DNA from 2 places in the Deefgea piscis genome. Region 1 is predicted to be linked to the other one. Evidence: riboswitches for the same ligand, from Rfam matches in the RefSeq annotation. Region 1 holds a riboswitch; the other holds the start of a gene.

The links. A riboswitch is a leader RNA that binds a small molecule or an ion and turns the genes downstream of it on or off. The one in region 1 is predicted to bind glycine.
Region 2: it holds a riboswitch for glycine, as region 1 does, so the genes downstream of both, K4H25_RS03280 (trimeric intracellular cation channel family protein) here and gcvT (glycine cleavage system aminomethyltransferase GcvT) in region 1, are expected to answer to the same signal.

The regions. Positions count from the first base shown of each region.
Region 1 is NZ_CP081149.1:1,957,434-1,960,841, reverse strand. Features, by position in the region: gene gcvP (aminomethyl-transferring glycine dehydrogenase) at 1-224, opposite strand, end outside; gene gcvH (glycine cleavage system protein GcvH) at 442-828, opposite strand; gene gcvT (glycine cleavage system aminomethyltransferase GcvT) at 921-2,027, opposite strand; glycine riboswitch at 2,261-2,369, opposite strand; gene K4H25_RS09100 (DUF445 domain-containing protein) at 2,630-3,408, opposite strand, start outside.
Region 2 is NZ_CP081149.1:679,815-683,222, forward strand. Features, by position in the region: gene K4H25_RS03275 (bifunctional metallophosphatase/5'-nucleotidase) at 1-1,250, opposite strand, end outside; gene K4H25_RS03280 (trimeric intracellular cation channel family protein) at 1,448-2,062, opposite strand; glycine riboswitch at 2,155-2,251, opposite strand; glycine riboswitch at 2,253-2,339, opposite strand; gene K4H25_RS03285 (glycine cleavage system transcriptional repressor) at 2,625-3,131, shown strand; gene K4H25_RS03290 (ABC transporter substrate-binding protein) at 3,131-3,408, shown strand, end outside.

The DNA.
Region 1 (3,408 bases):
TTAGCCGCAATAGCGCGAATTTTCGCCAAAGCGTCCACTTCAGAAACCGCATCCGGCAAAGGCAATTTTTGCTTAAAACGAATATCGTCCGGAATGGTTTGCGCGACTAAATCTTCAATCGAGCTCGCGCCAATTTGCGCCAGCATCGCCGCTTGATCAGCCGCATTGGGGCCAATATGCCGAGCAATAAATTCTTCGTGGTTAAACAGTGTAGAGAGCGACATGAAGCACCTAGAATGGTTGAAAATTTAAAACCTTTCAACGCAGAGGCGCAAAGACGCAGAGAAAATCTTAAAACTAAGGTCTTAATTTAGGGTCGCTTTCAAGCCGCCTCTTAAATCGATTAAGCTTGTCGACCCTAAACGGGCTCCTAAAAAAGAAACACCATCAAGACTTTTAGACTTTCTCTGCGCCTCTGCGCCTCTGCGTCAGGTGTTGTTTTTAAACGCCGATTTCTTTGGCGTATTGTTCTGCCGTCATCAAACCATCAAGCACCGATGCATCGGCCGGTTTAACGCGGAAAAACCAAGCTGCACCGTAGGGTTCGGTATTGGCCAATTCTGGCGCATCCACCAAAGCATCGTTCACAGCGACCACTTCACCCGCAATCGGTGCGTATACATCCGATGCCGCTTTCACTGACTCAACCACGCCTGCGGTGGCGTCGGCGGCTAACTCATCACCCACTTGTGGCAATTCAACAAACACGATATCGCCCAATAGTTCTTGGGCGTGATCGGTAATACCGATGGTCACTGTGCCGTCGGCTTCTAAACGCAACCATTCGTGGCTGTTAACGTATTTAAGTTCGGCTGGAATATGGCTCATGATTTTTCCTTAGGGATTTGAGATGGGGATTTGGGAGCAAGGATAGAACAGGGTTTACTCCCCATTCCCCATTCCCTACTCCCCGAATTAATTTATGCAAACACTTTTTTGCCATTGCGAACAAACGGCATTTTCACCACGCGAACGTCGGTCAGCGTGCCGCGTAAGTCCACTTGCACCGTGTCGGTGTCTTTAGTTGCTGCAGGAACGCGGGCGATGGCCACGGAATGCTTGAGCGTTGGCGAAAACGTGCCGCTGGTTATTACGCCTTGACCCACGCCAGCCACTTCAACAATTTGACCTTCGCGCAAAACGCCACGACCTTCGAGCACCAAACCCACTTGCTTCAACGCCACACCTGCCGCGCGTTCAGCCTCGAGTGCTGCGCGGCCGATAAAATCACGCTCAGTCGGTTGCCACGCAATGGTCCAACCCATGCCGGCCGCCAATGGCGAAATGGTTTCGTCCATATCGTGACCATACAGATTCATGCCGGCCTCAAGGCGCAAAGTGTCGCGCGCGCCCAAGCCGATAGGCGCAATACCCACGCTCAGCAGTGCTTGCCAAAAGGTCGCCGCTTCGTCGCTGGGCAACATGATCTCTAAACCATCTTCGCCGGTATAACCGGTGCGGGCAATAAACCAGCCGTCTTCAACTGGGCCAAAAGGAAAGCCTTGAAACACATTCAGCGCTTTCACCGCGTCTTCCCAGTCTTCGTGGATGACTTTGCACACTTTGGCGATGGCGTTAGGGCCTTGAATCGCAATCATCGCCAATTCGCGGCGCACATGCAGTTGCACGTCAAAGTTGGCCGCTTGCTTAAGCATCCACGCAATGTCTTTGTCGGCGGTGCCCGCGTTGACCACCATCCGGTAGCCATAATGCGTCAGGTAAACGATCAAATCGTCGATCACCGTGCCTTCGGGCGTTAACATCCCCGAATACAAAGCTTTACCTTCGGTGCTGAGTTTTTCGACATCATTGGCAATCAAAAAACGTAAAAACGCTTTGGCTTCGCTGCCGACGATATCGAGCACGCACATATGCGACACATCAAACATGCCGGCGTCAGTGCGTACAATTTCGTGTTCTTTAAGTTGTGATCCGTAATGAATCGGCATCAACCAGCCGGCGAAATCAACCATTTTGGCGTTCGCAGCAAGGTGGGATTCATACAGTGGTGTAGTTTTGGTTGTCATTGGGGTTCCTTAGGGTATAGCCCTCTAAGTCCGACGGCTTATAGCACGACGGGCAACACCCCTCTGTCCTGACACCTGAGATTTTCCGGCCGCAGTATAGATCTGCTGAAAAAAAGCCAATTTAACACCACCCCGTGATTGCACGAGGCGTAGCAATTAAAAAAGTTTTTGCCGTTGAGCCCTTCGGTGGATGCTGCGGGTGTAAACACCGAGCACCGCTCTCCAGAGTTTTACTTTTGCCAGCAGTCCCTGATACCTGAGCGATTTGCGGGTGCATTTGCGCCTTCGGTGGTGACCTCAACCCAATAAATGGTAAAAATCACACTCTCCTGCTGTACGGCCGGATTATCACGGGAAGCTTGCCAATTGGCAAGCCACAAAACAGGATTTTTACCCTAATCCTTGCCACAAAAAACAAAAAGCCAAGCGAATGCGCATCGCTTGGCTTTAGTGCTTCGTCAAGATTACAAACCAACACCGCGCTACGCATTGTCGTCCAGCAAAGCAAAAGGCTAAATTCGATGGCGATTGGGCTTAATATCGCGCTCGGCGGGTCAGCGCGGACTTTGCTTTAAATTCCCCCATCCGCCAAACCCAAGACTTTAACGCAATAATTGATGGCCCGTATACAAAAACAAACCAATCAACCCGCCCACCAACGTGCCATTCAGGCGAACAAACTGCAGATCAACGCCCACGCTGACTTCCAGCCGCTCAACCATCACTTCATCATCCCAAGCTTTGAGTTGTTCGGCGATAAATTGGCCAATTTGTCGCCGATATTTTTTAACTAGCACTCCAGCTGCGACGCGGGCGTGGCGATTTAACCAGTCGGCCAGAACGACGTCATCCGCCAAGCGCACACCCAAATGCTGCAAACTGAGCGCCAATTTGGCGCGTAGCACTGAGTCTTGCGCCGCCAAATCATCAGCCAACCAAGCCACCAGCCGCGACCACATATTGTCGATAGCGTTCAGCAAACTCGGCTGCGCCAATAAATGCTGCTGACTCAACTGCAGCGCCGCTTGTAGTGATGCATCGTGCTTTAGATTTTGCTCCAGATCCGCTAACGCTTGATCAAAATGCTCACGCAATGGATGATCGCTCGATTCGCGCATGTTTTGCACTTCACGCCCTGCCGCATGCACCAGTTTTTTGGCCATATAGCGCCCACCGGCTGCATCGAGTGAAATCCAGCGCAAATAATCAAATTCAGCGGCAATAATGCCGGCGATATGCTGTTGCAGCTCAGGCTTTTGCAGCTCCTGATCTAAATGCGCCAGCACGGCATCGAGCATGACTTGATGCTGACCACTTTGCCGTATCACAGCCAAAATCTCACCAGCTGGTTTCACCAAATCAATTTGCGCCAATTGCTGCA
Region 2 (3,408 bases), 1.3 Mb from region 1:
GGGGTGGTGGCGGCCAATTGCGAATCGGCAATCACATCGCCCAGAGTGCTTTCACCGGCGGGATTGGTGGTTTTAAGCAAAGCACCGGCAATCGTACCCACAATGCGATTTTCCAGTGGTGTAACCAGCGCATCGTATTTGGTGATGATTGCAGTTTGTACAGCGTCTTTAGCGACATCATTCGTCACGACGATGTTTTTCGCCGATGATTTAATCACATCGCGCGTTTTAGGATCTAATGTCAGATCGATCTCAGAAATAACTCGGCCATATTGATTGGCGCTGGTGACCAATTTGCCATTAATTTGGCAGTTATACGCTTGATGCGTGTGGCCAGAAACCACGGCATCTACCGCCGGATCAAGGCGTTTCACGATGTCGACAATCGCGCCCGATACGCCTTTGCATTCGTTCAAACCGCCAAGCTGCGTGCCACCTTCGTGCACCAACACCACAATGGCCTCGATGCCTTGTGTTTTAAGCTTAGGCACCAGTGCATTGACGGTGTCGGCTTCATCTTTAAACGTTAAGCCCGCCACGCCTGATGGCGTCACAATGCCCGGTGTGTTTTTAAGCGTCATGCCAATAAATGCGACTTTAACGCCGCTAAATTCTTTGACTTGATATTCGGGAAAGAGTGTTTTCCCCGATTTGCTATCAACGACATTCGCCGCTAAAAATTTAAACTTTGCACCGCCAAATGTCGTTCCCGCTTTGCAGCCATCTGTTGGATGGCAACCGCCGCTTTGCATCCGCAATAGCTCGGTACTGCCTTCGTCAAACTCATGATTGCCAACCGCGTTGAGCTCCAACCCCATTTCATTCATGGCTTCAATCGTTGGTTCGTCGTGAAACAGCGCCGATAGCAGCGGGCTAGCGCCAATTAAATCGCCAGCGGAAACAATAATATTATTCGGGTTTTTGGCTTTCAGCGTTTTTAGCCATGTTGCCAGATATTCGCTACCCCCTGCGGCGACCTTGATGGTTTTAGTTGCATCGGCAGGATCGGGAATCGTTACCGTGCCACCAGGTTTTAGATTGCCATGAAAATCATTAATCGCCAGCATTTTAACTTCAATCGGCGCCGTATTAACCACCGGTATGGGAGTCGGTGTTGCAGAAGCAGGCGTTGTTGTTGCGGCTGGTGTTGTCAGCGTCGGATCAGTGAATGAGCCGCCACCACAAGCGCTTAAAAACAGCGGCATGGCGCAAATTGCCAGTACCGCTTGAACAGAAGCACGAATTTTCATTGCATTCACCTCGTAAGAATTGAGGAGAGCATAAGCTTACATTCTTTCAGTTTAGATACGGCAAGGTGAAGTTTTTGTTAAGCTCTTTTTGAAACTGTCGGCCTCGTGAGGCAAGCAAAACAAACTAGTGGGAACTGTAGATGCGATTAGCGCAGCGTAATCGCAGGTATGAATTGATTGAGATTAATCGACTGAGATCAATGCATATCGTGTCGATAATTAAATGCTGGGAGTCGCCAGCCGCGTTTGAGGGCGGTGAGTCTTAGTAGTAGGCCAAGGGCGAAGCAGGCGGCGACGTTGAGGTCGTGGTCGATTTTGAGTGTGAATAGGCCGATATACAATAAGCCGACCAGCATCGAGACGCTGGCGTAGAGCTCGCGCAGAAAAACGATAGGTACTCGGTTGCAGAGCATATCGCGCAAGATGCCGCCGGCAATACCGGTGATCATGCCAGATAATAAAACGATCAGTGGGTGGTAGTTCATCTCCAAAGCCACGTCGCAGCCGATGATGGTAAAGGCGATAAGGCCAAGGGCGTCGAGGAACATAAATAGCCGATTGAGGCGCTTCATATGGCGGCTAATCAAGACGGCGGCGATGCCGCTGGCGATCACTAAAGCGACGTATTCAGGATGCTGCGTCCACGCGATGGGGTAGCGGCCCAGCAAAATATCGCGCACCGTGCCGCCGCCTAAGGCAGTTAAAAAAGCGATCACCGATACGCCAAAGATATCCATATTGCGCCGGCCAGCGGCCAAGGCGCCGGTCATGGCTTCGGCCGAAATAGCCAATAAATAGATTAACGTGAGCATGGGCGAACTCGCTCTTTGCTGCTTGGGGTAGTTTGCTGCGGATAGATTGCGGACAAGGTGGGCTCCTAGCGTAAATTCCAAGTTTTGGAATAGCCTCTCCCTTTGTCCTTTTACCTGAGAGTTGCGTGGCGGGTGCCACTTGCCCCTTCGGTGGGTTGCGCTGGGCAACCGCTCTCCAATTGGCTGAATCAAAATTCCTGCGGTACATGGGCCTGAGCGATTCTGGGAGCTTGCGTCTTCGGCGAAGGCAGATGCCTTTCTCTCCCGCGAGGAGGGGCGATGCTAACGCTAAAGCGAGGACGAGTCAATTTCAGCGTCGCCAGAATTGCCGGCAGTTAAATGCGGATTTCATCGTGATGAATAGTGAATTACTGGATTTAAAAATAGGCGTATCAAATGCATTTAGATCATTGTGGCGTTGTCACATTGCATCCGTATGCTGGCTGTAGTGCGCTTAATTACGCTTGTTGTAGGAATTTCGCTGCGTAATTCGGGTAATTGTTAGTTTGGCTTTAGAAATCGGCTAAGCTAAGTCTCTATGGTGATTTGGCAAAGGTAGATCATGAATAATGTATTGATTGTTTCAGTGATTGGTCCAGATCGTTCGGGTTTGGTTGAGCAATTGGCGGCAACGATTGCAGCTAAAAATGGCAATTGGCTGGAGTCTTCATTTTCTCGTTTGGCTGGCCAGTTTTCTGGAATTGTTAAAGTTGCCGTTACTGGTGCGGGTGAAGAGGTGTTATTGGCTTTGCAGCAAATCGCCGGTTTAGATATTCGTGGTGTATTGGATATTGAGCGAGAAGAAACGGCAATCATTTCGCAAAGCGTGGAATTAAGTTTAATTGGGCATGATCGGGTTGGGATTGTTAAAGATGTGGCGACGATTTTGGCGCGGTTTGCAGTGAATATTGAAAAACTCGAAACATGGTTATCGAGTGCTGCGATGTCGGGTGAAATGATGTTTCATGCGCAATTAATCTTATCTGCGCCGTTGGACGTCGATTTAGACCAAGTGCATCGCCAATTGGAATGTATTGCCGATGATTTAATGGTGGAGTGGACTGACTAATGTCCCGTTTACGTTGCTTTGCGCTGCTGCTATTTTTTATTGCTTCCTCCGTTATGGCTTTTCCCTTAGTGATTGTGGTGGAGAGTTATCATCCTGAAAATGATTGGGATAAAGCGTATTTAAATGGTTTACGCAGTAAATTGGATGGCGTTGCAGAACTGGACTTTATTGCTTTGGATACCAAACGTTTGCCCACTAGCGCGCATTTGGAACAAGCTGATTTGGCTTTTTATGAAATTCAGCAAAAAAAGCCCGATTTAGTGATCTTGGGTGATGA